3 regions of the Pseudoalteromonas xiamenensis genome follow, and region 3 is predicted to be linked to each of the others. Evidence: predicted binding sites of a transcription regulator. Region 3 holds the regulator's gene; each other region holds the start of a gene.
What was found. The regulator MetJ, encoded in region 3, represses methionine synthesis genes. The targets are predictions, from matches to a motif close to TAGACGTCTAGACGTCTA.
Positions count from the first base shown of each region.

Region 1 (10,277 bases), 1.0 Mb from region 3:
TTACGTTCAAAATGCATGTAGCTTGCAAGTACATCAGCAATCGCCTGAGAAGAATCAAGACCATTGATAAAGCTGTATTTCAAATTTGATTTAAGCGCAGCAAGTTTTTCTTCTGAGACAAGTTCTGTACGAGCTTTAGCGTAAGTGCGATTAATCGCATCACGTGCTACCGCTAAGTCACTTTCTTTATCTACTTTGACAAAAACGTGTATTAAACCAGTGTCTTTAGTCTCAGGATTATAAGTAAACATCTGACTTGCGATCTGCTTTTCAACAACTAGCTCTTGGTACAATTCAGAATTTTCCGAAAAATACAGCTGAGAAATTAAATCCAAAGCAGAGCGGTCTTTTTTCGTTGGGATCCAAGGCGTACCTTTATAAGAGACCAACAGCCAATGTCCTGGAAGTCCATCATATTTCTCATGAACATAACGCGGCGCAGCTTGCTTAGGCTCTTTAGGAATATCGACTGAGTAATTGCCTTTTTTCCATGCTCCCCAATGTTTTTTCACCATTGCGATCGTTTCTTTCGGGTCAACATCACCCACGATAACTAGCGATACGTTTTCTGGTTTGTAGAAATGCTTGAAGAATTCTTGGCCGTAAGCCATTTGATCCGGCATCGCCTCAATGTCTTCAAAAAAGCCCATTGTCGTGTGTTTATAGGTATGTTTGTCGAAAGCTTCTTTTCTAACCGCACTTAACAGCTTACGGACAGGACTTGCATTATTTTTTAGGTATTCACCTTTTACCGTTAACGCTTCTGTCCTGAACTGTTCTTCTGAGTACGTTAAATCTTGGAAGATATCCGCTTGGATTTCGAGCACTTTATCCAAATGTTCTTTAGAAAAGTTAAGGTGGTAATTGGTGTAATCATTCGTTGTATAGGCACGATTATCGACGCCTGAATTCTTTAAAATATCTGAATAGACATCTTGTGGAAACTTCTTCGACCCTTTAAACATCATATGTTCAAAGAAATGCGCAAAACCGGTTTTACCCGCTTCGACTTCATTTCTAGAACCTACGGAAACAGGAATTTGTAGCGAGACTACGTCTGGATAGTCAGTTTTAACGACCATGACTCTAAGGCCATTATCTAACTCTTCCAACACATAATCTTGAGAGAAGACTTTATTGCTTGAGGCTGCAGCCACCATTTGGCTTGCATCATTATTCTTTGTTGTCGCACATCCGCTAAGCGCGAGTGCAACCGCCATACTTGTTGCTAATAATTTGAAATTCATAGAACTCAACTTTGTTATCATTGTCCCTTCATAGCACCCAATTTCCGCAAAACGTTCAAACAATTTGCGATGAATTGAATGCCATGCTCCTCGTTCTTCAACCTCACATTATGCCCCAAAATAGGAAACTTACCGAAAAAGCTGCGCTAAATTATGTAAACAATTGTTTTGATGTAAATCTCAATTCTCTCGAACACCTTCGCTTTAATTCACAAAGGAAAATAATAAAAAAAACCTCTCTGCCCCAATGACAAAAAATTCATTTAATTACAGCTAGATAAGGACATAGATGCAATAAAAGGTAAATTTATTATTTAATTTTGTTAATTTTTAATGAATAAAATATTGACTAAATTATTCTTCAATGGCACGTTAGTTCAAGAAGTAATCACTTCGTTAACCTATAAAAGGAAATTCACTATGTTGAAAATCAATAAGAAGAAAATGAAAGAATTGTCTAACTCAGTTAAGGCAATGCCAATCGAGCAAACCCCAGCAGTAGCAGGTGGCTGGGCTCCTACACAAGATGGCACAGGTAACATGACGTGCGTTGTTGAAACGTGTAAGAAAAAATAATTTTATTGTCGATTCTCCAAGTAGATAGCAACCTCTGAAAAATAAAAAGGAAATTCACCATGTTAAAAATCAATAAAAAGAAAATGAAAGAGCTTTCTAATTCAGTTAAAGCTATGCCAATTGAACAAACGCCTGCGGTGGCAGGTGGTTGGGCACCTACACAAGATGGTACAGGCAACATGACGTGCGTTGTTGAAACCTGCAAGAAAAAGTAATCGGTCCTTGTTAGCAAACTGAGCTTGTCTCAGTTTGCTTTTTCCTCATCCCCCATTTTTAACGTAATTTTCCATTCAATTTCTGTCCCAAGCTTTATGTGTCTTCAGCTTTAACCAATTGAAATCTCTTACTCTTCCCTCTTTATTGCGCAAATCAACATGAACAAAATTCATAATCATTGAAATTCTTTCACCAAAAAAATCTATCTAGACGTCTAAATGGCTGCTATATTACATCCTATAAGCAAGATTACGCTGGGAATGAGGAACATGGCGCTTTCACTCGAAGAGAAAATTTTAGACCCTAATCAGGGGGTCTACTTGATTGGTACCACACCACCAAAACACGGCACAGACGACGAGCAATTAAAAAGTATTGCTGAAAAACTGTTAGGTCGCCTGCATGAAATTGAATATGACGGTGTGGTGATTTATGACATTCAAGATGAAAGCAGCCGCACTGAGCTGCCACGTCCATTCCCTTTTAAGCAAACCGTTGACCCACGTAAATACAGTCAACTTTTGCGAGAAATTTCACATTTAGACGTCATAACTTATAAGAGTGTGGCACAGCGAGGTAAAGCGGAATTTAGTGAATGGCTAAACGAAACTAAGCGCGAATATGGCCTAAAAAACCTTGTATTAGTGGGGAGTCCATCGTCGCACGGAGACATAAAACTGTCTTTAAATGACGCATATCAAACGCTTGAGTCCCATGATGAGTCGTTCTTTTTAGGCGGTGTGACGATTGCTGAACGTCATGCAAACAAGCGTAATGAACACCAACGTCTCATTGAGAAAACGGCACAAGGTTGTGAGTTCTTTATTTCTCAAGCCGTTTACAACGCACAAGCGACGATTGATTTAATCACTAGCTATGCAAGAACCTGTCGCCAACAAGGGATTGAGCCAAAGCGTATCATTTTAACGTTTACACCTTGTGGTGGTGAAAAAACACTTACGTTTATGGAGTGGCTAGGCATTTCCGTTCCAGAGGCAACAAAATGGCGGATCTTAGATTCAAAGGAACCTCTAAGTGAATCCATCCGTATTTGTCGAGAAAACCTCGATTTAATCCTAAAAAGTTGCTCACATTTAGATGTACCGCTTGGTTTAAACATTGAAAGCTTAACCAACCGCAAAGAAGAAATTGACGCATCCATGAATCTTTATCGATTATTGAAAGCGACGATGGAGCTTTGCCTTGCTGAAAAGCAAATATCAGCCGTATCAGCTTAATCCCGAAAAATTCCTATATGCTTGCTAAAAGCCATGCAATTGCCAATGCATGGCTTTTTATCTTTTAGTACTTACTCCGAATAACGAGTTACTCCGAGCTTAACGACGCTTCTTCGCTCGCTGCCCAAGAATGCGTTTCTTATCTCTTGCTTTTCGAGCGCTCGTGGAATTCCGTTTGATACTCTTTGGCTCTCGTGTTAAATCCGGTTCAAACCCTGAAACCCATTGAGGTGTCAAACGCTCATCGAGCAGGACTTCTAACTCTTGTAGCATCCAGTCTTCATCTACGCTGACAAACGACAGTGCCAAGCCTTCTTTACCAGCACGCCCTGTTCGCCCGATACGATGAATGTAATCTTCTGCTACAAACGGGAGTTCCAAATTCATCACAACAGACAATTCAGGAATGTCTATCCCTCGGGCGGCAACATCGGTTGCAACCAATACGCGAATTTTCCCTTCTTTAAATTGCTCTAGGGCTTTGTTTCTGTGGCCTTGAGTTTTGTCGCCATGCAGTGCGGAAGCTTGCAACCCATCTAAATTAAACTCTTTTACGTACTCATCCACTAATTGTTTTGTTCGTGCAAAAACCAACACTTGACGCCAATTGTTTTTGCCAATTAAATACGCCGCCAATTTTTGCTTTTTCTCTTCATCAACGGCAAAAAACTGTTGTGTAATTGGCGTAGCAGCTTTATTGGTTCCTTCAACACTTACCCTTATCGGATTCTGTAGCAGTGTTTGCGCCAATTCTTCAATGGCTTTGTCTATCGTGGCGGAAAAGAGTAAAGATTGGCGACGAGCAGGTAACCGTCGTCGAATACGTTGAATTTCATCTTTGAACCCCATGTCTAACAGGCGATCCGCTTCGTCGAAAACAACGCTTTGGATATCGTCTAATTTTAGGGAGCCTTTAATTAGGTGATCCAATAATCGCCCAGGCGTCGCCACCACAATATCAACACCTTTTTCAAGCTTTTCACACTGAGGACCGATATTTGCTCCACCTTGTAACAGAACAAACTGAATTGACGTGTCCTCCGCTAATGCTTCACCATGCTTCATAATTTGCTGAGCTAATTCACGTGTCGGTGCAAGGACAAGGGCTCTTGGGATCCCAAGGTCCGAGTGCTTCATTATTTGGTTTAACACAGGCAATAAAAAGGCTGCCGTTTTCCCACTGCCCGTTTCAGCACTCGCAAGCAGATCGTTGCCAGTAAGTACGGCAGGAATTGCATCACGTTGAATTGGCGTCGGTGAAGTGAACCCCAGTTTAGTCAGGGTTTCCAACAGGATTGGATCAAGGCTCAAAGATTGGAAGGACATAGTGACTCGCTTTTAACAGTAAGTCTCTATTATACCAGCCCTTAACAGATTAGTAAGTGCTCATCCTGATGTAACATCAATTGGACGAGCACACCGTTGAACTCGGTTTAGCGAAGTGTCGTTTTACGATTGTTGTAGTACTCAATCAAAGAAGCGACTTCTTGTTCACAGTACGATTTAATGCCTGATACCAGCATGTGCTTTTCACCATGACCAACCACGACTCCATCACTAACGAGATCGAATCGAAGCACTATCTTGCCTCGTTTACCATCAAAGCTAAATTCATGCTTTCCAGGTTCCAAATCCACTGTTTTGATGTCGAGTTTTTCTAAAGAAATACTCATCGATTCATAGATAACCATAGGGCGAGCAGGATTAATCATCACATCCTGCTCAGCCATAAGTGGAATAATGACATGAGGGAAAGTCGTACCAGAGAATGCGACATAATTGCGGATCAGCGTTTCAACGAGTGTTTTACACAAACTCGACTCACCTTCACGCTCCACCACCAGCATGGTTTTTTCGCCACTAACGATTTTAATTTCACTACTTGCTTCAGGAAATTCAAGGCGTGATGTCTCATCAACCATTCCCGCAAAGCTGAATGTCATGGATTGGCTAACACCATAGTGTTCCAATACAAGTGAAAAGAGTAAATCTCCTGGAACACAAAACTTTTTTGCATCAATGTCATGCAAGGGATTGAAGTCATCTGCGATTTGCTTAGCAAAGGCACTGCCTTGTTCACGGCTAATGACAACGTAATTTTCATCGTGTTGGAAGAACGGCGTTAACATAATTCACTTCTATTTCCACATTAAAACCGGAGCATATTACCAGAAAACCGATAAATAGAGGTCGAATCTGTTAAAAGAACGTGTCATATTCGAATCATTAAGACTCATTTTAGATGCACAATGACAACAATAACAAACAAAGTCATCTGGATAACGGGTGCTTCAGGCGGTATTGGAGAAGCGCTTGCCATTCAATTCGCCGCGTTGGGGGCGAAAGTCGTGTTGAGTGCGAGACGCAAGGACGCACTGGAACTGGTTCGTTTAAAAATGAACAACGCAGATTCTCATCTTTGCCTTCCACTTGACATTACCGACACCGCCGCGTGTGAAACTGCGTTAACCACAATCCGGGCACAGTATGGACATATTGATTGGCTCATCAATAACGCAGGGCTCAGCCAACGAGCTCTGATTATCGATACTACGATTGAGACAGACCGTCGCTTGTTTGAAGTCGATTTCTTTGCCCAGCTTCAGCTCACGCGTATTGCGTTAGATACCCTTATTGCACAAAAGGGAAAAGTTGTCTTCGTGTCTAGCGTCGCCGGCCTCGTTGGGACGCAATATCGAGGCAGTTACAGCGCAGCGAAAGCCGCGCTTCACATGTGGGGAAATTCACTTCGCGCAGAACTTGGCGATACGGGACTCACGGTCGCCAACGTGTTCCCTGGCTTTGTAAAAACGGATGTTTCGATAAACGCGCTAACAGGGGATGGAAAGCCGCTAGGTGAAATGGACAATGCGCAAGCAAATGCCATGTCAGCACAGGAGTTCGCGCAAAAAACACTCGCGGCACTACTCAAAAACAAAAATTATATTGTCGTTGGTGGCTTCAAGGAGCGACTAGCCGCTTGGGTTTCACGTTTCTCACCCGAATTACTCTATAAAATGATCCGAAAGAGTAAAGTACGTTAATCTTTGCTTTGCAGATAGCTTTGGCGAGCTATCTGCATTTCGCCAATTTAAAGCCCTTTACTTCGTTCAAACTCACTTCTCCCGACAAAAACACCCACATTACGTGCGAATTCATGAATATAGATTACAGTTAATGGTGAACCATCCAGACAGGTAATCACAACAATGCAGTTAAGCAACTTATCAATGAAACAAAAGTTTTTACTGTTATCTAGTTTGATTTGCGCCATTTTTATCCTTTCTATGTGGGCAATAAAATTATCCAATGACCGAGTTGCCAATAATTTCAGCCACTTTTATAACGACAACTTTAGAGTATTACGCTTAAGTGCCGAAATAGAGCGTACGCAAGTCGAAATAACCTCTGAAATTAGAGGGTTGCAAGTCGTTTATCTACTAAAACTCAATGACCAAGCAGGTGAATTCATCGACCGAATCGACGATAAACTCGCACTGACACCTAAGCTTTTTAGTGAGCTCAAACGCTATTATCAGGGCGATATCAGCCAGATAAATCAAATGGATAGGTTACTGAGTAACTACCAAAAGGCCGCTGCACTTTTTAAGCAAGAAATGGAAAGCCAACCAGATAACAAAGCGCCCTACCCCGTGTTCAAGGCCTTTGTGGATGCCCTCACCGAGTTGAATCAGTTTTATTCCAAATTTACTGAGCTGAATGAACAAAGCGCGAATTTGGCAAAACAAGATAACGATGTTGCTATTTCTCAAGCCAACTGGCTGTTTTACTTGTCCGCCATTGTGGCAATTTGCTTATCTGTACTATTAAGCCACCTGATTGCCGCAAAGGTGAATCAAGGCTTGAGCAAGCTGCGCCAAAGTGCCAATGCGTTGGAAAACGGTGAACTCGATTGTTTATCCAGTGTTGAAGGCGAAGACGAAGTTGCTGCATTGAGCTCCGCGTTAGACGCAACCATCAAACATTTAAACAACACCTTACAAAGCATCAAACAATCTGCGGACATTGTTGGAGAAAATAGTCTGGCGCTAAAAAAGTCTAACAACGATATTCATCAAAGTGTCGTGGAGGTTTCCGACAACACCACACAAGCCGTTACTGCCATTGAAGAATTATCGGTGACGAGTCGTAGTATTGCTGTGAACACCTCAGAGACAGCTCACGCTAGCGACTCAATGATGAGTTTGGCACAGTCAGGTCTCAGCGCCTCCGAGCAAACAAAAGACGCGGTAGTGCAACTCTCTGAAACGCTGGCCAATGCCGCGAGTGTCGTCAATAAACTTCAAGCCGAGTCAAATCGCATCGAGACCATCCTCGATGTCATTCGTAATATTTCCGAGCAAACCAATCTCCTCGCGCTCAACGCTGCTATTGAAGCGGCTCGAGCAGGAGAGCAAGGGCGAGGCTTTGCCGTTGTCGCCGACGAAGTCAGAACGCTCGCTCAGCGCTCACATTCGTCAGTAAATGAAATAGAAACCATGCTTTCGCAATTAAAAACGGCAAGCGAAAATGCAGTAGGGATGATGAATGACAGCACTGAGGTAGCAGCAAATGCCGAGCAGAAAATGACGGAGAGCAATCAGCTGATTTCACAAATTATGAACACCATCCATCAAGTGAATGACCAAACCCAGCAAATTGCAACCGCTGCAGAAGAGCAAAGTGCTGTTGCGGGTGACATCAGCTCTAACATGCATGAAATTCAAACGCTTAGCGACCGAACCTCACAAATTGCCATCACGACAACGACGGCAAGCAACGAAGTCGCCGCACAAATTCAAGATGTGTTGAAAAAAGTCGCGTTTTTCAAGTTTCATCGAAAATAATCTCAAAAAACAAAGCCTCCCAAGGGAGGCTTTGTTTTTAGCGCGATTAAGTGCTTATGCTTTTGGGTAATCGCGATACGCTTTTTCGAGCGACTTAGCTTGTTTCTTTGACACACCAATGTGGTTAAGCGCCACACGCAAACGAGCACGTGATAGGTCAGAACCAAGAATTTCCATTGCATCAACGACAGATGTAGATGATGTTTTTCCCGTAATCGCGACGAAAATAGGCTCTAAGAAATCTTTAATCTTCAATTCATGGAATGTCGCAACCGCTTTTGCAATCGCAAAAATTTCCGTTTTGTTCCATGTACGTAGCGCTTCCAATTCCCAAATAAAGAATTGCAGTGATTGACGCACGACCTCTTCATCCACTTTACCTGCAGTCAAAAGTGCAGCATCATACTGTGGAATACCCGCAACAAAATGACCAGCCAAATCAACAAGATCCGCTAAAGTATTAATACGTGTTTTAGCTTCAGGCAAAACGCGATTGAATAACTCAGCATTAAATTTCCAATTGATAAAGCGAGCCATCAACTCTTCATTGCTCAAGTTTTCACGGATCCAAAGACCATTTAACCAATTAAGCTTATCAATATCGAAAATTGGGCCACCAAGCGAGACACGTTTCATGTCAAAGTTTTCAATCATATCTTGAAGCGAAAACTTTTCACGACCATCTGGCATTGACCAGCCCATGCGGCCTAAGTAGTTCAATAACGCTTCAGGTAAATAACCCATTTCTTTATAGTAATTGATTGAAGTTGGATTCTTGCGCTTAGACAGCTTCGATTTATCTGGGTTACGAAGTAGCGGTAAGTGCCCCAATTCAGGTGCTGTCCAACCTAAATCTTCATATAGTTTAAGTAATTTAGGTGCAGAGTTGATCCATTCTTCACCACGGAAGATATGACTAATTTGCATGTGATGATCGTCAACAACGTTTGCTAAGAAGTACGTTGGGAACCCATCTGCTTTTAAAAGCACTTGCATATCAACGTTTTCCCACGGGATTTCAATCTCGCCACGTAGGTAATCGTTAAACTTAAATGTCCCTTCTGCTGGGATTTTCATACGGATAACGTATGGCTTACCCGCTTTTAAATTCGCGTTGATTTCGTCTTCAGAAAGTAAAAGACCACGACCGTCGTACTTAGGCGTTAAACCTTCCGCCATTTGTGCTTCGCGCATCGCATCAAGTTCTTCCGATGTCGCAAAACAATAGAACGCTTTACCCGTTTCAACCAATTGCTGAGCATATTTTTGATATAGTTCTGTACGCTCTGATTGACGGTATGGACCAAATTCACCACCCACATCAGGACCGTGATCCCAATCCAGACCTAACCAACGCAGGCTGTCCATAATTGCTTGTTCAGACTCTTTAGTACTACGTACTTGGTCAGTATCTTCAATACGAACAACAAACTCCCCACCTTGCTGTTTTGCAAAGCAGTAGTTGAAAAGTGCAATGTATGCGGTACCTAAGTGCGGATCACCCGTTGGCGATGGCGCGACACGTGTGCGGATAGTCATGTTGAATCTCTTTTACTTAGTGTAATAAATGGAGGCGATCCTATCATAGCCGATAACGGTCTCAAATAGGTGTTGATAAGTTTGACGAGGGTATTTGACCATGGTGTTGCAAATCACTTAGAAAAGTTCGATATCACTGTCATCCAACTGACTTTCGGGCAAATTTAACGCCGTAAACGCAGTGACGCGATTCCGTCCTTGATGCTTTGATTCGTAAAGTGCCATGTCTGCTCGATTGACCAAGGAGGTTACTTGGCAAAAATCTCGTACTTCTACGAAGCCAAGACTAACGGTGACTCGCCCCACCTGAGGAAATCGGTGTGCACTCACTACTTCCCGCAATCGCTCTAACGCTTGCATTGCGGCGGTTTCGCTTACACATTGAAATAATGTGGCAAACTCCTCCCCGCCATAACGAAAAACATAGTCTTCTGCTCGAAAATTTTGTTTCAGTAACTGTGCAACCATGAGGATTACTTCGTCTCCGATGACATGCCCATAGTTGTCATTGACGGACTTAAAGTGATCAATGTCAATCATCGCTAGAAACCAAGTTCGCTCAGGCTGGCCTCCTCTGGGCTGGTTAAAGCCCGAGCCCGCCATAATTTGTACCA
Region 1 covers NZ_CP099917.1:1,390,634-1,400,910, forward strand. Annotated here, with positions in the region: gene NI389_RS06400 (M16 family metallopeptidase) at 1-1,247, opposite strand, end outside; gene NI389_RS06405 (hypothetical protein) at 1,668-1,823, shown strand; gene NI389_RS06410 (hypothetical protein) at 1,883-2,038, shown strand; gene NI389_RS06415 (methylenetetrahydrofolate reductase) at 2,309-3,277, shown strand; gene NI389_RS06420 (DEAD/DEAH box helicase) at 3,377-4,603, opposite strand; gene NI389_RS06425 (DUF3581 family protein) at 4,711-5,406, opposite strand; gene NI389_RS06430 (SDR family oxidoreductase) at 5,527-6,321, shown strand; gene NI389_RS06435 (methyl-accepting chemotaxis protein) at 6,508-8,124, shown strand; gene gltX (glutamate--tRNA ligase) at 8,179-9,663, opposite strand; gene NI389_RS06445 (GGDEF domain-containing protein) at 9,781-10,277, opposite strand, start outside.
Region 1: NI389_RS06415 (methylenetetrahydrofolate reductase) is a predicted target of MetJ. The motif match lies at 2,247-2,264, and genes of this name have one in related genera.

Region 2 (10,277 bases), 410 kb from region 3:
TAACGATTTGAGAACAAAGTTTGGCATTGAAAACCCACGGATTCTTGTTTGCGGACTCAACCCACACGCGGGTGAAGATGGTCATTTAGGCCGCGAAGAAATTGACACAATCCGTCCAGCACTTGAGTTGCTCAATCAAGAAGGGATGAATTTCATCGGTCCACTGCCTGCGGACACGCTTTTCCAAGCGAAATATTTAGATAATGCGGACGCGGTACTCGCAATGTATCACGATCAGGGATTACCTGTGTTAAAATATAAGGGATTTGGAAATTCCGTAAATATTACGCTCGGGCTACCTTTTATCCGTACCTCTGTTGATCACGGCACTGCATTGGATTTAGCAGGAACAGGTGACGTTGAAGTAGGTAGTTTTGATTTAGCTATCCGTGAAGCAATTAAACTTGCTACAGAGAAAACACAAAATTCATGAACGATAATGTACACTTAGGTCACCGCGCTCGTAAGCGTTTTGGCCAAAACTTTCTAAACGATGACATGATCATCGACAAAATTGTGACTGCCATAGACCCAAAACCTGGCGATAATCTCGTTGAAATCGGTCCAGGTCTTGGTGCCATCACAGAGCCGGTTGCAGAGTTATCGGGTCATCTTACTGTTGTTGAATTGGATAAGGATCTAGCTGAGCGTTTGATCCATCATCCTTTTTTAGGTCCTAAATTGACCGTCAATCAAGGCGACGCGATGAAGTTTGATTTTTCATCGCTTATTAAAGACGACAAAAAACTAAAAATATTTGGTAACCTACCCTACAACGTTTCAACTCCTCTGCTATTTCATTTGTTTGAATTCGTGGATAATGTCGAACATATGCACTTCATGCTACAAAAAGAAGTGGTTAACCGTATGGTGGCAAGTCCTGGTAGCAAAGCGTTTGGTCGTTTAAGCGTTATGACGCAATACTATTGCCACGCAATGCCTGTTATTGAAGTCCCACCAACGTGCTTTAAACCAGCACCTAAAGTGGACTCTGCTGTAGTACGTTTGATCCCGAAAGATCCAAGTGCAAGAACGGCGAAAAGTACAAAATTGCTCAACACGGTGTGTTTGGAAGCGTTCAATCAACGCCGTAAAACACTACGAAACAGCTTATCTAACCTACTCACTGAAGCAGAACTGGCAGAACTAGGTGTCGATGCAACACTCCGTGCAGAAAACATATCTTTAACTCAGTTCATCGCAATTGCTAACTATCTCCATGACAGACAACCGTAATTTAAATTCACCGATAAAGGTTTCTGTCGAAACCTTTTACGTTGAAGCTCAATCTGAGCCTGAACAAGACAAATATGTCTTTGCGTACACGATTACCATCAAAAACCATAGTTTGTGTAATGCAACACTAGAAAGCCGTTATTGGCTAATCACCGATGCAAATGGCAAAGAATCGGAAGTTGAAGGCGAAGGTGTGGTTGGTGAAACCCCAACTATTCGCCCGGGTGAAAGCTACAAATATACAAGTGGCGCCGTACTCGACACACCAGTAGGTACAATGCAAGGCTACTATGTGATGCGCAACGAATTTGGTCATCAATTCCAAGCGCCTATCACGGTCTTTCGTTTAAGCACGCCGAACATTTTGCACTAATCAATGGCAAATTACGTTGTCGGTGACTTACAGGGTTGTTTTGAACCTTTACAGACGTTGTTGGACATCGTCGACTTCAATCCAAGCCAAGACCACTTATATTGTGTCGGCGACATTGTTGCAAGAGGCCCAGACTCGCTGGCGTGTCTTACTTTTTAGAAAAACACGCAGCCAGTGTCTCTATCACACTTGGCAATCATGATTTGCATTTACTTGCTTGCCAAGCACTCGGAAAAGCACCAAACCCGAAAGATAAGTTAGCAACACTGTTTGCATATCCCGAGAAAGAAAATCTGCTGTGTTTTTTATCCTCACAGCCGCTTGCTCTTTATCATCATGCATCAGACACGTTGATAAGCCATGCTGGCATTTACCCAACTTGGACAAAAGAACAAGCACTCGCCTTTTCGCGAGAAGCGTCAAGGTGTTACCAAGGCAACGACGCTAAAAATTTTTTTAAAGCGATGTATGGTGAAGCATCTGTAAAGGACGTCGTTTCAAGTGACGAGTTTATTCGATTTAGAGCAATCGTTAACGTCTTCACTCGAATGCGTTTTTTAGAACCAAATGGCGAACTCAACCTGTCAAACAAAGAAGGTGTAGACAGTGATGGGTCCTTGATCCCTTGGTTTAAGCACCCCGCGCTCAAAACGCCACCTTGCAACCTCGTCTTTGGACATTGGGCTGCTTTAGAAGGAAAAACGGAACGTTCTAATATTATAGCATTAGATACCGGTTACGTTTGGGGAGGTGCCATGACATTACTGAATTTAGACACACAAGAATTTATAAAAGTAGATGCAAACATTTAACCTATTTAACTGAAATTATTGCTGACATCTGCTATAAAAGACTTAACTTATCCTACATAATTCCGATAAGTATTCAATTCGATTAGTAAATTTGGAATATTCTATGAATCTAACCGTCAGCCAGCGTATTTGGGGTGGGTTTATCTTCATCACGTTGCTATTACTTATGATTGGGGGTAACTCCTTGATGAGAATAGCAAATATTGACAGCTCCACTCAGTTAGTTAATACCCTGTCTCTACCAGCTTTGGATAAAAGTTCAGAGTTGCAGGTAGAATTCTCATTGATGAGTAAAGTGGCGCAAGGTAGCTTTTACGCCAAATCAGAAGATAAACTTTCAACGTTAAAGGGTGCTTTTGCAAAACGTAAAGAAACGTTTGATAGCACTTATCAAGAGTTAAAGACGGTTGTAAGCCATAACAATAATGCGAAGTTAACAAAAAGCGCGAATGAAGTTGGTGAAACCTATCAGGCATTTTTAAAGTCTGTTGATAATCTAATGAAAGATAAAGCGCTTGAATTGTCGCTTAAAAAGTCTACTCGTACACAACTTGAGGCGCTTGAAACGGCGGCTGAAGATGCAAACACGGTCGTACTCGATATTATCGATTTAGATGGCTTTGCTGACATGGATAAACGTGCGGCTCAAGCGGCTAATAACATGGAAACTAATTTCACTTCATTGGTTTCTAAAAGCACAGATATATTGACGGTTGATAATTTAAATACGCTTGAAATCGTAAAACGCGAGCAAGCTTATTTCATCACTGAGCTTGAAAAAAGCATGGCGTTACTCACACCTATCGTCCAAAAACTGGATGCTGATATGTTGAATGACCTCAACAACTATTTTGCTGCTGTACAGAAGAACGTTTCAGGATCAAATGGTTTAGTTGAGAATCAACGTCGCCTAATCAATGCGATTGAGATGACGCAAAAAGAGTTAGAAGACGCAGAAAAAGCAACAAACGCAGCGTTAACCCAGCTAGATGAGCTGTTGCTTGAAGCCAGTGAAGTCGCTTTCAAATTACAAAAAGGCGTTCGAGAAGACGTCGATTCGGCAAATTTATGGACGTGGATGGGCATGATCATCGCGACACTGATCGCTATCGGTGTAGCCTATGCAACGATCAGCAAAATTACCACTCCACTTGCTGAAGTTAACCGCATTCTGGACATTGTTGCTCGTGGCGACATGACACAACGACTCGATGATAAAGCAAAGGACGAATTTGGTGAGCTTGCTCGCTCATGTAATAGCTTAATCGATAATCTGCGTGAGCTAATCACGGGTATTGTATCTCGCTCGACGCAGCTTGCTGCCGCTTCAGAAGAAACATCTGCGATTACGACAGAGTCAAGTCAAGCGATTCGCAACCAGCAAGCACAAGTTGAGCAAGCTGCGACTGCAACAACTGAAATGAGTAGCACCTCGCATGGTGTAAGCAACAGTGCACACCAAGCGCTCTTAGAAATTAAAAACGCAGATAAAGAAGCTGAGCGTGTAAAAGGTATCTCTAACGAGAATAAACACACGATTGAGCAACTTGCTCGCGAAGTCGATGAAGCCTCTCGCGTTATCAATAAACTCCACCAAGACAGCGCATCCATTGGTAGCATTTTGGATGTAATTCGTGGTATTGCGGAGCAAACTAACCTTCTTGCACTTAATGCTGCGATTGAAGCGGCTCGTGCAGGTGAACAAGGTAGAGGCTTTGCGGTTGTAGCGGATGAAGTACGTTCGCTTGCAAGTAAAACGCAAGAGTCAACGCAAGAAATTCAAACGATGATTGAGTCACTGCAAAGTGGTGCTCAGGAAGCGGTACATGCAATGTCGAAAGGCAAACATCAAGCAGAGTCGTGTGTTGAGCAAAGTGATTTAGCTGCACAAGCACTTAATTCAATTACTCAAGCCGTTTCTCAAGCTCACGATGTGAGTGAAGAAATTGCAACTGCGGCGCAAGAGCAACAACAAGTGGCACAAGAAATCAGTGAACGCTTAGAGTCAATTGTTGCTATTGCGGAACAGACGGCGGAAGGTGCTAACCAAACGTCCATATCGAGTTCTGAAGTAGCAAAACTCGCTGAAGAACTTCGTTTATCGGTTTCACAATTTAAAGTATAAGTGGCTTAGTCCACTTCACTTTCGTCACGAATGGTGATGTTATTGTACTAATCGAAAAAAACCCGCTCATTGAGCGGGTTTTTTATACCTGGGTTAATGAGATTAGAATAACGCTTCTGCTTTTTCTACCACATTTTCAACCGTAAATCCGAACAGCTTGAATAGCTCACCTGCAGGTGCAGACTCACCAAAGGTCGTCATGCCTACAATCGCGCCATTTAAGCCGACGTATTTGTACCAGAAGTCACTAATACCCGCTTCAATAGCTACACGACGGGTAATTGAACGCGGCAATACGCTTTCTTGGTATTCAGCCGACTGTGCGTCAAATGCATCCGTAGAAGGCATTGAAACCACACGAACGTTCTTACCTTTGCCACGTAACACTTCAGCTGCATCAACCGCAAGCTGGACTTCAGAACCAGTTGCAATAAGGATGATTTCAGGTGAGCCATCACAGCTTAGTACGTAACCTCCGCGCTTAATCGCTGCAACTTGTTCATCCGTGCGAGCCTGTTGCTCAAGATTTTGGCGAGAGAAAATAAGTGATGTAGGACCATCTTTACGCTCAATCGCCTGTTGCCACGCAACCGCTGACTCAACTTGGTCACATGGACGCCAATTAATAAGATTTGGCGTCATACGCATACTTGCGATTTGCTCTACAGGTTGGTGCGTTGGACCATCTTCACCTAATCCGATTGAATCGTGCGTGTAAACGAAAATGCTCGGTTGTTTCATTAAAGCAGCCATACGAACTGCATTACGCGCATACTCCATGAACATTAGGAATGTAGCACCGTATGGGATAAAACCTTTATGAAGTGCAATACCATTCATGATCGCCGACATACCAAATTCACGTACACCGTAGAACACGTAGTTGCCTGACGCATCACCAGCAGTAAGGCCTTTAGAGCCATCCCATAAGGTAAGGTTTGAGCCCGCCAAGTCTGCAGAACCGCCCATAAACTCTGGCAGTAATGGACCAAACGCATTTAGCGCATTTTGTGACGCTTTACGCGTTGCAGGGTTTGCAGGGTTTGCTTGCAATGACGCAATGTATGCATCCGACTTTTCTTTCCAGTCTACTGGAAGTTCATTCTTCATACGGCGTTCAAATTCAGCAGCAAGCTCTGGATACTCAAGTTGATATTGAGTAAATTTAATTAACCAATGACTTTGCGCTTGCTGTCCGCGTGACGTTGCATCCCATTTTGCATACACGTCTTCTGGAATTTCAAATGCCGGGTGTTTCCAACCTAAGAACTCACGTGCTGCTGCAATTTCTTCATCGCCAAGCGGTGCACCGTGACAATCGTGACTGCCTGACTTATTTGGCGAGCCGTAGCCAATCACTGTTTTACAACAGATTAGTGTAGGTCTCTCCGTTTCTGCACGAGCCGCTTCGATAGCTGCTTTAATAGCATCACTGTCATGCCCATCAACACCACCGATAACATGCCAACCGTAAGACTCAAAACGCTTTACTGTGTCATCGGTAAACCAACCTTCCACGTGACCATCGATTGAAATGCCATTGTCATCCCAAAATGCGATAAGCTTACCAAGACCTAGTGTTCCCGCGAGTGAACACGCTTCGTGAGAGATACCTTCCATCAAACAGCCATCACCTAAAAATGCATAAGTGTGGTGATCAACAATGTTATATTCGCCGCGGTTAAATTGGGCTGCAAGCGCTTTTTCAGCGATAGCCATACCAACAGCATTAGTGATGCCTTGACCTAGAGGACCTGTCGTAGTTTCAATCCCTGGCGCATAACCATACTCTGGGTGACCTGGTGTTTTTGAGTGAAGTTGACGAAAATTCTTCAAGTCATCAATCGACAAATCGTAACCTGCAAGGTGTAGCAAAGAATAAATCAGCATTGATCCATGGCCATTTGACAGCACAAAGCGGTCACGGTCATACCAATCAGGGTTATTTGGATTGTGCTTTAGATAATCGCGCCAAAGGACTTCGGCGATATCCGCCATGCCCATAGGGGCGCCTGGGTGACCTGATTTAGCTTTTTGTACTGCGTCCATCGACAAAACGCGGATCGCATTCGCGAGTTCTTTGCGAGATGGCATGAATTCTCCTAGATTAATAGTTCTGCGCGGGTAAATTGAACCCCATTTTTACTTATTGGAGCCAGTCCTGCAACGCTTAATAATAAGAAAAAATAGGAACAAGCTTGAATTTTGTAACCAGTTTTAGTTACTTGAAAAAAATTAATGCAACACGGACGTCTAGGCGTAAAAAAACTAGGCAACCGCAATGCTTTTCGATAAAATGACGCCCTTAATTTTCGTTGGTGCGCTGTTAACGTAGTTTGTGAGCGCAAAAATAATTGTGAGCTTAAATACAATGGCAAGACATTTATTCACTTCTGAATCAGTTTCTGAGGGACATCCGGATAAAATCGCAGATCAAATTTCTGATGCGGTTTTGGATGCGATTATTGCACAAGACAAACACGCGCGCGTAGCCTGTGAAACAATGGTTAAAACTGGTGTTGCTATCATCTCAGGTGAAGTAACAACAAACGCATGGGTCGATCTTGAGTCAATTACACGTAAAGTAATCACCGACATCGGCTACACATCTTCATTCGTTGGTTTTGATGGCGATACATGCGGCATCATGAACCTAATCGGTCAACAATCACCTGAAATCGCGCAAGGCGTTGACCGTTCAAAGCCTGAAGAACAAGGTGCTGGTGACCAAGGTCTTATGTTCGGTTATGCGACAAACGAAACACCGACTCTTATGCCTGCGCCAATCTACTATTCACACCGTCTCGTAGAGCGTCAAGCTGAAGCGCGTAAGTCTGGTATTCTTCCTTGGTTACGTCCAGATGCGAAATCTCAAGTAACGTTTATCTATGAAGATGGTAAACCAGTCGCAATTGACGCCGTGGTACTTTCAACTCAACACAACCCAGACATCAAGCAAGAAGACTTAGTCAACGCAGTAATGGAAAACATTATCAAGCACACGCTTCCTGCAGAGTTGTTAACTGAAAATACGAAATATTTCATTAACCCAACTGGCCGTTTTGTTATTGGTGGTCCAGTAGGCGACTGTGGTTTGACCGGTCGTAAAATTATTGTAGATACATACGGCGGTATGGCTCGTCACGGTGGTGGTGCGTTCTCAGGTAAAGATCCATCTAAAGTTGACCGTTCTGCAGCATATGCAGGCCGTTACGTTGCTAAAAACATCGTAGCTGCAGGCCTTGCAGACAAATGTGAAATTCAAGTTTCTTACGCTATCGGTGTGGCAGAGCCAACATCAATCTCTATTGAAACATTCGGAACAGGTAAAGTGTCTGAAGATAAATTAGTAGAACTGGTACGTGAGCACTTTGATTTACGCCCATATGGTATTACGAAGATGCTTGACCTTCTTCACCCAATGTACCAAATGACTGCTGCGTACGGCCACTTTGGTCGCGAACCGTTTGAAATGACGGTGGGCAATGATACGTTCACTGCATTCAGCTGGGAAAAAACAGACAAAGCGGATGCGTTACGCGCAGCTGCTGGCCTGTAATAACCAAATGAATAAAAAAAGGCTGGTCATGAACCGGCCTTTTTTATTGAACAGTACAGTTGCTTATTGAACTAATCTATAGGCGACCCAATCCCAGCCAGTGTCATCATCAGTCCCTTTCATCATATTTGGTAGAATATCGGTTACACGATAGTTCCAACCACAGTCGGTACGATTCAAACCTTCCGATTTAGATGTACAAAATGATAATTCGCCATTTTCTGTCATCATTAACTCTGTAATTTTGAAAAAATAGCGACCATTAACGGTAATCACACCACCATTTTGAGTAAAATCAATAAACTTCAATCCTTTATCGTTCGCATACTCTAAACGCCAACGCGTACCCGGTAAGGTATCTAACGTTGCTTTCGCATCATTATTGCGTAGTTTGTACTTAACACTGCCATCTGAAGTGACCCACACTAAGTCTTTACGATTATCAGCATTAATATCAACGATATGAAGCGTTTTAACATCTTCATTGACGAGCAGGCTTTGCGTTTCGCCATATTCGTTAGCAACGTCTGCAAAAGTAAGATTTGTCATTCCTAATGCGCAAAGCGCAAGAAGTGTTTTTTTCATTTTTATTCCCTAAAAAAATGTTAGCGCACCTAAAATCGCGCCAAGACATTTAACAATAAAAACACATAAATTGCGAATACTTGGGGGAATTTAAGTACAAAAATTTAAAGACCCAAATAAACTGCATAGGTTATCCCTATAAAACAATAAATTAAAACTGTAAGACTGTGTAACTAGAATGAAACTAAATCATTAACTATATTAACAAAGAAATTACTCACATTTGCTCAATAACGGCGAGTCACAGCTGACCTAGAATTCTTTTAGTCATTCAGCCAATGTAGAAAAAAGAAATAAAAACACCTTAAACCCTTGATTAATAAAATAAATAACTTAAACATCTAAATTCACCGCAGAAAAAGGAATGATTATGGCAACATCTGACCAAACGGTACCGCTGAAGCCAGCAGTAAAAAATCCAAACAACATCGAAGCAAAAAAATATTATATCTTTAATGAAACGGGCAACATCATGATGGCTAGTACCATTGATGCCAACACCCCGCTTTCGGAGTCAGTACAAAAAGTATTTGCCGAAGTGTCCGTATTTTTCGCTGGTATGTCACGAGCGATCACAACGACGAAAAACCCCGCGACGAATAAACCTTACTCGTTGTACAACTACGAAGCTCTGCAAAATATTATCAGTGGTTCCGGCCTTTTCGTACACGTCACTGAAGAAGATGTAAAATACGAAACCAAGAGCTTTGGCGCTGACTTCAGCAAAGAACTGATTGAATCCTTATTAGGCCTTGCAACGGGTGCAGGTGAAATGAGCTTCGCGTCAGCCATGGTCTCTTCGATAGGTAAAGAAGGTTTGAACATCTCTGGGTCTTCAAGCCAAACCAATAGCAAAGTCGGTAATATTGTATTTGTTTGCGAATATTTAATGGGTATGCCAATTGTCAGCGCAATCGTTGTGTACGCCGATTGTCAGCAAAATAAGCAGCAATTAAAACTAGGTCCTTGCTTTAGCGAATCCTCTATGTCGACATCTTGGACACTTCACAAAGACACGTACATGTTTGTAACCCCCTCCTTTATTCGCTCGTACGCGGGTGACCTCGATTCAATTAACTCGGATCCGGATTATTTGCAATTGATCAATTGGCTAAGTGGCTTACTCACACAAACTCCAACTATTAATGATATTGTTGATGCCAAAACGTTTGTCGCAATTCCATCAGGAACCGCTCTCGCGACAGGCACGACTTATCGAATTCAAGGTCAGTTCTTACCTGTAGAAGCTGGCAAAGTGAAATTCGCTGAAGGAGATGGCGTAATCACTGCTGCAAACTGGGGCACAGACGCCATCGATTTTACCGTGTCTGGCACGCAAACTGCGGCATCGACGCTTCAGGTGCTCGACAAATCGGGCAACGTGGTCGCAGAATCTGCCGAAACGTATACGATAGGTTAATCGCTATTCTTCAAACATGCGCCCTACTAAGGGCGCATGTTGAATTATTCATTATCTTAAAACTTGGAGTGACCGCGTTTGACTTGGTTTCGTTCTCTTACAAAATTGTTTACGCAGTCAAAACCTGTTCAACGTAACGAACTGCCCGTTCATTATTTTTTTAATGC
Region 2 covers NZ_CP099917.1:2,830,819-2,841,095, reverse strand. Annotated here, with positions in the region: gene pdxA (4-hydroxythreonine-4-phosphate dehydrogenase PdxA) at 1-433, shown strand, start outside; gene rsmA (16S rRNA (adenine(1518)-N(6)/adenine(1519)-N(6))-dimethyltransferase RsmA) at 430-1,236, shown strand; gene apaG (Co2+/Mg2+ efflux protein ApaG) at 1,220-1,609, shown strand; partial or broken gene NI389_RS13145 (symmetrical bis(5'-nucleosyl)-tetraphosphatase) at 1,613-2,421, shown strand; gene NI389_RS13140 (methyl-accepting chemotaxis protein) at 2,525-4,546, shown strand; gene tkt (transketolase) at 4,649-6,640, opposite strand; gene metK (methionine adenosyltransferase) at 6,918-8,105, shown strand; gene NI389_RS13125 (hypothetical protein) at 8,169-8,690, opposite strand; gene NI389_RS13120 (hypothetical protein) at 9,061-10,110, shown strand; gene NI389_RS13115 (hypothetical protein) at 10,189-10,277, shown strand, end outside.
Region 2: metK (methionine adenosyltransferase) is a predicted target of MetJ. The motif match lies at 6,793-6,810, and genes of this name have one in related genera.

Region 3 (10,277 bases):
TTTGGAACGCACCAGATGCGATAAATAAAATATGATCCGTTTTAACCATTCCGTGTTTTGTACTTACCGTGGAACCTTCAATCAATGGTAGCAAATCGCGTTGTACACCTTCGCGGCTCACATCTGGGCCTGACGTATCACCACGTTTACAAATTTTGTCGATTTCATCAATGAAAACGATACCGTTTTGCTCAACCGCGAAAATAGCTTGCTCTTTCAACTCTTCAGGGTTGACCATGCGTGCAGCTTCTTCTTCAATCAGCAACTTCATCGCTTCTTTAATTTTCAGCTTGCGTTTTTTCTTACGCTCATTACCGAAGTTTTGGAACATGCTTTGAAGTTGATTGGTCATCTCTTCCATACCCGGAGGTGCCATTATTTCAACTTGCGGAGCGCTTTCTGCAACATCGATTTCAATTTCTTTATCGTCAAGTTGGCCTTCACGCAATTTTTTACGGAACGCTTGGCGAGTGCTGTTATTTTCAGTCGGTTGCACTTCACCCCAAGCATCTTTTGCTGGTGGTAATAGTGCATCTAAAATACGTTCTTCAGCCGCTTCTTCAGCACGAAAACGATGCTTTTTCGCCTGCTGTTCACGCGTCATTTTGACCGAAATTTCGACTAGATCACGGATGATAGTCTCGACTTCTTTGCCCACATAACCAACTTCCGTAAATTTTGTCGCCTCTACTTTGATAAATGGCGCATTGGCGAGCTTTGCAAGACGACGTGCAATTTCGGTTTTACCCACACCCGTTGGACCAATCATAAGAATGTTCTTTGGTGTTACTTCTGCACGTAATGCTTCGTCTAATTGCATACGGCGCCAACGGTTACGAAGGGCAATCGCGACTGCTTTCTTCGCTTTTTGTTGGCCGATAATGTGTTGGTCCAGCTCGTGGACAATTTCTCTAGGCGTCATAGCTGTCATAGCAAGTCCTATTACAATTCTTCGATGGTCTGGTTGTGGTTGGTAAAGACACAGATGTCTGCGGCTATCTTCAGGCTTTTTTCTACGATTTCACGCGCGCCCAGTTCGGTGTTTTCAAGCAGTGCAGTTGCGGCCGCCTGTGCAAAATTGCCACCGCTGCCAATCGCGATGAGGTCATGTTCTGGCTGTAAGACGTCACCATTGCCGGTGATGATGAGGGATGCGGTTTCATCAGCAACTGCAAGCAAAGCTTCTAAACGACGGAGCGCTCGGTCGGTACGCCAATCTTTGGCCATTTCAACAGCCGCTCGCATGAGGTGTCCTTGGTGCATTTCCAACTTCGCTTCGAAACGCTCAAACAAGGTGAAGGCATCTGCTGTGCCGCCAGCGAAGCCCGCGAGTACTTTACCGTGGTATAAACGACGTACTTTACGCGCATTGCCTTTCATGACTGTGTTGCCAAGTGAAACTTGGCCATCGCCACCGATCACAACTTTGTCGCCACGGCGTACGCTCACTATCGTAGTCATAGTAATCCTTATAGCTGCATCTTCTTTGATGCATTAAACAAACTGATTACGACGATATGGGGGCTATTTTGACTTTATCAAGTCCAATTCAAAACGGTACAGCCCATGATTTTCGAGCGTTTGATGCGGTTTTTATCGGCTTCGGCGAGACGTTTTGTTTCATAAGGACCTAACCGGACAATAAACCAGACGCCATTTTTTCCCTCAACTCGACGTACCTCAGAGCTAAGTCCCGTAAAGGCAATTTTCGCTTTGAGTGTTTCCGCTTGATTGTACTCTCGAAATGCACCGCAACGAACTTGATAGGGTCCGCCTTGTTCCATTTCTTTGACCTCAACCTTCACCTCATGCTCCTTCATTTCTTTAATGAAATCGGGCATACGCGGTGGTTCCGCCTTCGTTTCAACGGTTGGTTGACTTTTTTGAGCAGTGGGGTGCTGCGCAAGTTTAACTTGTTCTGGGTCGGCATGCTGTTTGACATACCAAAGCCCAAAGCCAAAAGCCCCAACAAGCGTTGTCGCAATCACGACAAGGACGATTGGAAAGGGTTTCTTCGCAGGTTTCGCGTCTTTTTTGGGTCTGGGTTTTTTATTGATATAGTCGTGCTGTGCCATTGTCTTCAATACATGTCTATTGGATCAACATCAATACTCCAACGAATCCGATTCGCAAGTGGATGACTGTTGATGTAATCGCTTAACTGCGCCAAATAGTGGTGCAGTACGTTTCGGCTTTCAGCTTGAATATGTAGCTGATAGCGGAACTTGCCAGCGATCCGCTCAAGTGGAGCAGGTAACGGGCCCAGCAATTGTATACCAGCTAACCGCTGCTTCGGAACTAAATCGGATAAAAACTGCAAAACTTGTTCAAGTTTATGGCTGTCAGCACGGATCAAAGCCAAATGGCTAAATGGGGGTAGACCGACTTCTTGACGTTCAGACAACGCAAAACGCGCGAAATCTTGATAACCATTGTTGACCAAATCCTGGAGTAGCGGATGTTCCGGAAAATGTGTTTGCAATAGCACTTTACCCGGCTCTCCGCTACGACCTGCTCGGCCCGCAACCTGAGTGATGAGCTGTGCCATGTGTTCTGTTGCTCTGAAATCACTGGAGTAAAGTCCCGAATCGACATCTAAAATCACAACTAATGCAACGTCAGGAAAGTGATGGCCTTTCGCCAGCATTTGCGTACCTACTAACACCCGAGCTCCGCCACGACGAATTTCTTCAAGCGCTTCTTCAAAGGAGCCTTTCTTGCGAGTTGTATCTCGGTCTATCCGAGTAATGGGTGTATTGGGTAAATGCGCACTCAAAAACTCGGCAACCTGCTCAGTTCCAAGTCCCGTCGGCATAATTTGTGTACTGCCGCAGTCCGGGCATTGTCTAGGGATTGTGTTGACGTCTCCGCAGTGATGGCAAATGAGTTGAGCGATGCTTTTATGATAAGTTGCATTGCTTGAGCAGCGATGGCAATTACTCAACCATCCACATTCATGACAAATTAGTGTAGGAGCAAACCCACGACGATTAAGAAACACCATCACCTGTTTACCTCGCGCTAAGGTGTCTTGGATGGTTTGCAAAGTGATACCGGCAAAACCTTGTTGCGCTATTTGGCCTTTCATATCGACCAAATGAAATTGATTTGCGGTGGCCGTTTGTGCTCGTTGTGACAACGTGAGCAGGCGATACTTGTTAGAAATGGCATGTTGTAGCGACTCTAACGCAGGAGTTGCACTGCCTAGTATCATTGGAATTTGATGTGTAGCGGCACGATACGCGGCCAAATCGCGAGCGTGATAGCGCAATCCGTCTTGTTGTTTGAACGACGCATCGTGTTCTTCATCCACGATGACCATTCCGAGTTTCGCAAATGGGAGAAATATGCTTGAACGAGTGCCAATGACGATAGCACACTCGTTAGTTTCAACTTGTCTCCAGACTTCCAAGCGCTCGTTGTCACTGAGGTTGGAGTGCCACAATGCAATGGGGAGATTAGCAAAGCGTTTGCGAAAGCGATTGACGGTTTGAGGTGTCAAACCAATTTCGGGCACTAACACGAGCGCTTGTTGGCCTCGTTTCACGATGTCTTCAAGTGCTTGTAGGTAAACTTCAGTTTTGCCGCTACCGGTTATCCCTTCCAGAAGAAAACAGCTAAAAGCATCTACCTGTTTGATGGCGGCGCAAGCCGTTGCTTGTTCGGCGTTGAGTACAGGCTTATGATTAATCTGGATCACGTCGGACTGCCAGGTAGTCGGGGGGCAATAAAGCGTTCAACCAGAGACTTGTCTTCAAGCGATGTGATTTGCGCCTGAGTGAAACCCAGTGCTTTTATCTCACCGATACTACAAGCTCGGTTTTCAATTAAGTAATCCAACAGTGCTTGTTGCTTTTTACCTCGCACTTTTGCGGACCCTTGTTCACTCGGTTTCAACATCTGTGTCGCGAGCTTGTCAATGGCATCACCGTTTCGCAGTGCCGCAGGTAAGGCGGTAAACAGAGTTTCACCAAGAGGAAAGCAATAGTAACGAGAGCAAAATTGTAAGAACTTTAGATACGTGGCGGTGAGTATGGGCTGCTCGTCGATGACCTCATAAATTGATTTCAATTTGTCGACTGCAAGAGCCGTGTCTTCTTTAATAGCGAGCACGACGCCAACTAATTCACGTTTTCCGAAAGGTACGCGTACGCGCTTGCCGATCGCCAGTTTTGAACGATGAGACTCATCGACTAGGTAATCGAAAGTTCGATTTAACGGGACTTTTAGAGCTACTTCAACGAGTTTCATAATATCGACACAATCAATTACACAGCGTTACTTTACTAAAGGCACGACAAAAAACCCAGCGGCCGTATTCATTCCGATCAGAAAGAAAAGAAAAGATCATTTTTTGCTTGTCGTTTGTACAGATTCTACATTAGAATACGCGACCACTAAATTTGTTTAACTACGTATGGTGCCAGACTTCGGGTTTGGAGAGCGATACGGCCTTACCTCAGAGGTTACTATGAAAGAAGGTATCCACCCACAGTACCAATCGAGCAACGCAACTTGCTCATGTGGCAACAAGTTCGAACTACGTTCAACGCTTTGTAAAGACATTCACTTAGACGTTTGTAATCAGTGTCACCCATTCTACACTGGTCAACAAAAAATCGTTGATACAGGTGGTCGTGTTGATCGCTTCAACAAGCGTTTTGCTGCTTTCGGTAGCAAAAAATAATTACAGACTCGTCGATGAGTTTTGTAATGAAAAAAAGCGCCTAAAGGCGCTTTTTTGCTATATAGGCTTTTTCAGTAACGGTTATCGTATACATCCATCCGGTTCCTGTGCATTCGAACACGCAGAAATGCCCTTCCGCTTTTCATCACATCCGAGTTTATTTGTTGAGAGCCAAAGAAAACACGCATAAATACGCCGCTCGATGGGAATGGTTTATATAGAGTAATAACTCTATTAATTTTATTTATGCTTAATATTTCTTCTGAGTGTTAGAACCTAGTCAGCTTCTTTACTATAGTAAATTCAATAATCCCTTGCGGAAATACGCAGACGTAACAACGTGCTCAATAGATTAAATGTGCACAAATTTGACCTGAAACTGGGTGGGTATTCATTTTTGAATTATCAGTAGTTAATAAAGTTGTAGTCAATTGCTTTGAACGTGAAGCTAAAATGTTCAATTTTAGTCCTTTATGTTTTTTTATTGCGTTTGAATGAAAAAGTGGTTGAGTATTCAACTTTATGAATGAAAAAATGCGTTAGTTTTATCCATTTTGTCGCAAAAACAGTGCACCCTTGCCAAAGTAAATGAAGTAAAAATTGGGTTATATTCTAAGAAAATGCTGCGAAAGGTCGGCAACAGGATAGACCTGATAGTGCTTGAATATATTTTAAAAAACAGTATTGTGAATAAACGCTAGAGGTTATTTTTACTGACACGCCGTTGTCACGCTAAACCGCTAGGGTAAGATTTAAGCAATACTGATATTTCACTCTCACTCTCAACATTGCAGGAAAAAATCGCGTCATGACTGATTTTCGTCAAAAAGCGTTGGACTACCACGCGCACCCCGTTCCAGGAAAAATTAGTGTCGAATTAACTAAGCCGGCAGAAACGGTTAGGGATCTCGCTTTGGCCTACAGCCCAGGTGTAGCAGAACCTGTTCGTGAAATTGCAGAAGATCCAGCGAATGCATACAAATACACGGCCAAAGGGAATATGGTTGCGGTTATCAGTAATGGTACAGCGATTCTTGGTCTAGGTAATTTAGGTCCTTTGGCATCAAAACCAGTAATGGAAGGTAAAGCGTTATTGTTTAAACGCTTCGCAGGCTTAGATTCAATTGATATTGAAGTTAAACATAAAACGACCGAAGACTTTATCAACACGGTTGCCAATATCGCAGATACGTTTGGTGGTATTAATCTTGAAGACATTAAAGCGCCTGAATGTTTTGAAATTGAAAAGGCACTAATCGAACGGTGTGATATTCCAGTGTTCCATGACGATCAACACGGTACTGCAATCGTGACGGCGGCAGGTATGCTGAATGCGCTAGAGATCCAAGGTAAAGATATTCACGATGCGATTATCGTGTGTTTGGGCGCAGGCGCGGCAGCGATTGCTTGTATGGAACTGCTGATCAAATGCGGTGCGCAGCGTGAGCACATTTACATGCTTGATCGTAAAGGGGTTATTCATACACGCCGTGAAGACCTGAATGAATATAAAAAGCTATTTGCTAACAACACGGATAAACGTACATTACAGGACGTGATTGCCGATGCGGACGTGTTTGTCGGTGTATCTGGCCCTGACCTTATTTCAGCTGAAGACTTAAAACTGATGGCAGACAACCCAGTTGTATTTGCATGTTCAAATCCAGATCCTGAAATCAGCCCTGAAGTAGCACACAGTGCTCGTAATGACTTAATCATGGCAACAGGTCGCTCAGATTATCCGAACCAAGTAAATAACGTACTTTGTTTCCCGTTTATTTTCCGCGGTGCGTTAGATGTACGTGCAACAGCAATCAATGATGCAATGAAAATTGCAGCGGTAGAAGCCATTCGCAGCATTGCAAAAGAGCCTGTACCTGCTCAAGTACTTAAAGCATCAGATGTTGACGCGCTTGAATTTGGGAAAGAATACATCATTCCAAAACCCATGGATCCGCGTTTATTGCCTCGCATCGCTAAAGCGGTCGCACAAGCGGCGATTGATTCGGGCGTTGCTCAAATTCCAATGCCAGACAACTACATGGCATAAATTGCAGTGCAATTAGAGTGAAAAAAGCCTCGCGATGCGAGGCTTTTTATTAGTAATTAATCTTCTTCGATGATTGGTACTTCAAGTCCCATCTCAATCATAATCTTGCGCACTTCGGCAGGCACTTTTTCTGGATTATCTTTACGTAAGTCTTCATCGGATGGCAATGGTTGGCCTGTAAACGCATGTAGAAAGGCCTCGCACAGTAGTTCACTGTTTGTCGCATGTCTCAAGTTATTGACTTGGCGACGTGTACGCTCGTCCGTCAGTACTTTTAATACGTTTAATGGAATCGATACGGTGATCTTTTTTACTTGTTCTGATTTTTTACCGTGTTCTGCATAAGGGTGAACATACTCACCATTCCAAGTTGCCATAATCTTTTATTGCCTCAGTGTTGGGTAATGCCAATACGACTGCATTCGTGGTTCATACTAAACTAGTCTCAACAGGAAATGTAGGTTGATTTACATTTCGATTGTGAGCATCGCTTTCACCATTCGCGCTGGATCAAAAACTCAGTCGTATTAGCATGGTACTAATAGGAAGTGGCGAAATTTTATCGGTTTAAAAAAGATAGTCAAATACTAGTTATTTAGCCATTTAGGCGTATAAATGTTTTGACTTCCGATAGATCATGGTCTAACCTTTTAGACGTCTAAACATCCATAAATCTAGGTGTCATTATGAGTCTGTCAAATAAAGCGACGATTGCAGTCAGAAATGGAATTGAAGCCGATAAGCATCACGGTGCAGTCGTACCGCCTCTGTATTTATCGACGACGTATTCGTTTGCTGATTTCAACGTAAAGCGCGCTTATGACTACGGTCGTAGCGGAAACCCGAATCGCGACATTTTGGCCGATACCTTAGCGCAACTTGAAGGTGGTGCGAAAGGGATCATTACGGCGACGGGAATGGCGGCTGTACACCTAGTGACACAACTGTTAAATCATGACGATACATTGGTTATTCCACATGATTGCTATGGTGGCAGTTATCGATTGTTCACATCATTGGCAAAACGCGGTTTACTGAAACTGCAAGTCGTGGATTTAACCAATCCAGAGAACTATCAAACGGTGATTGGTGCCAAGCCAAAAGTGATTTGGATTGAAACGCCAAGCAACCCTATTTTACGACTCACTGATATATCTGCCATTGTTGATGTTGCCAAGCAGTGTGGTGCACTGGTTGCTGCAGACAATACCTTTTTATCGCCTGGCTTGCAGAATCCGATTCAATTTGGTGTGGACATTGTGGTGCATTCAACCACGAAATACATTAACGGCCATTCGGATGTGGTTGGAGGTGCCGTGATAGCCAAAACGCAAGAGTTAGGCGAGGAATTAGCATGGTGGGCGAATAACATCGGTATTACCGGTGCGCCGTTCGATAGCTACTTAACGCTACGTGGACTTCGCACATTAAACGTTCGTTTAAAACAGCATCAAGAAAACGCCTTAGCGATTGCTGAATATCTTGAACAATCCTCTTTCGTAAAGAAAGTGTATTATCCAGGACTTAAATCTCATCCTCAACATGAGCTTGCGAAACAGCAACAACGTGGTTTTGGTGGGATGGTCAGTTTTGATATTCAGGGTGGATTAAATGACGCTGCGGCATTCTTAACGTCCCTCAAACAATTTTCGCTCGCAGAATCCTTGGGTGGAGTGGAAAGCTTGATTTGTCATCCAGCGACCATGACTCATGCTGGTATGGAACCTCAAGCGCGACTCGAGGCAGGCGTTGGTGATACACTAATTAGAATTTCTGTGGGTATTGAAGACGTTAGAGATTTACTGGCCGATTTAGAAAGTGCGTTTACTATGGTACGCCCTGGCGAAGTAAAAGTTGCATCCGTAGATACTCAGCAACAGCAAAACAACCAAGATAATTTACAGGCATTCAATTTAGTGCCTGCAACTCCGGCACTATGGTAAGAATATGACACAAGCAGTACATAAATTTGGTGGGTCGAGCTTAAGCTCGGCCTCTCGTTATCAGGCCGTAGCGAATATTATTTTAGGTCAATGTGTGGCGGGCGATTGCGTTGTTGTGTCGGCGGCAGGTAAAACCACGAATACACTAGTCAAATTGTGGCAAAGTCACACTCAAAGCGATACTCAGGCTGTAAGTGATATTTTGTTGCAACTTGAATCACAACAAACGCAATTGATCAGTGAGCTGCTGCAAGGGGATTTACAGCGTCACTTATTAAATTTATTGCACGCGGAGTTAAAAGCTATTGCGTCGCAAAGTGAACAAAAGCAGTTACATGAAGCTTCTTTGTTGGCTCATGGTGAAGTTTGGTCTGCTCGTTTACTTGCGCATTATTTACAGCATTTAGGTGTGGCGGCAAAGAATATTGATGCCCGCCAGTTATTTACATTGCATCATGGCCAATTGGTTGAGCAAAAAAATGTGCAGGCGTGTGGCGAGCTAATCGCTATTGATCAAATAAATGTTGTGACGGGTTTTATTGCTAGTGACAGTGAAGGAACTACGGTAACGCTAGGCCGCAATGGCAGTGATTACAGCGCGACTTTGTTGGCAAGTTATGTTCATGCCCAGAGTGTATCAATTTGGACCGACACACAAGGTGTGTACAGCACGGATCCGCGTAAAGTGTCCAATGCAATTAAGTACCCTAAAGTATGCCGAGGACAAGCTAACTTATTGGCACGTCTTGGTAACCCGGTATTGCATGCAAAAACATTGTCGCCATTGAAAAATACAGAAATAAAACTGGTGGTACGTTCGAGTTATGAGCCGGAAGCGACGCCAACAGAAGTGGTCAAAGAAGGGTACAGTAAAGCAAAGCGCTTTATCACCACCTTCGAAAATCAAGATTTGCTACGTGTAGAACAACTTCAAGCAGGTGAAGTGCGCGATTTGAGTCAGCTCATCCAGCACAGCATTCATCACTTTTCTCAAGTTGGAGACGTGTTCTTGATGGTGCCAGCTGCCTTCACTCATGTTGTCGTACAACAGTTACAGGGCAGAGCAAATCTGGTTGGTTCGAATCTAAACGGCTGTGCAGTAGTGGCTGCACAAAACGAAGTCAGCAGCTTGAAGAAGCAAGCTCGTCTGTTATTGGATGAGCAAGAAGTTGTGGTTCGTTTTGAACATGAAGCAGGCGATTATGCACTGTTTCTGACCGATCAACTGATCGACAGCGACGCGTTGGCCTCATTGCATGACAAATTAGTCACCAAAGGCCAAGAATTGGCGATTATAGTGGCGGGTTTGGGCAATGTTGGCGAAGTGTTTATTGAACAATGCAAAGACCAAATAGCCCATTTACAACAGCAATTCGATGTAAAAGTAGTTGCTTTGCTGCGCAGTGAAAGCATGCTTTTTGCAGCTAGTGGGATTAACTTGGACAATTGGCAAACCCAATGGAGCGTTGAGTCGTTACCTTACGCCAAAGAAGATTTACTCGCGCGGATCGTGGAGCTAGATTACGAGCACAAAGTAGTCATTGATATCACGGCGAGTGAAGCATTTAGCCAATTGTACCCGGACTTTGTTGCTGCA
Region 3 covers NZ_CP099917.1:2,425,544-2,435,820, forward strand. Annotated here, with positions in the region: gene hslU (HslU--HslV peptidase ATPase subunit) at 1-931, opposite strand, end outside; gene hslV (ATP-dependent protease subunit HslV) at 943-1,461, opposite strand; gene NI389_RS11270 (SPOR domain-containing protein) at 1,539-2,075, opposite strand; partial or broken gene priA (primosomal protein N') at 2,081-4,251, opposite strand; gene rpmE (50S ribosomal protein L31) at 4,472-4,687, shown strand; gene NI389_RS11285 (malic enzyme-like NAD(P)-binding protein) at 5,496-6,737, shown strand; gene metJ (met regulon transcriptional regulator MetJ) at 6,794-7,114, opposite strand; gene metB (cystathionine gamma-synthase) at 7,424-8,680, shown strand; gene metL (bifunctional aspartate kinase/homoserine dehydrogenase II) at 8,685-10,277, shown strand, end outside.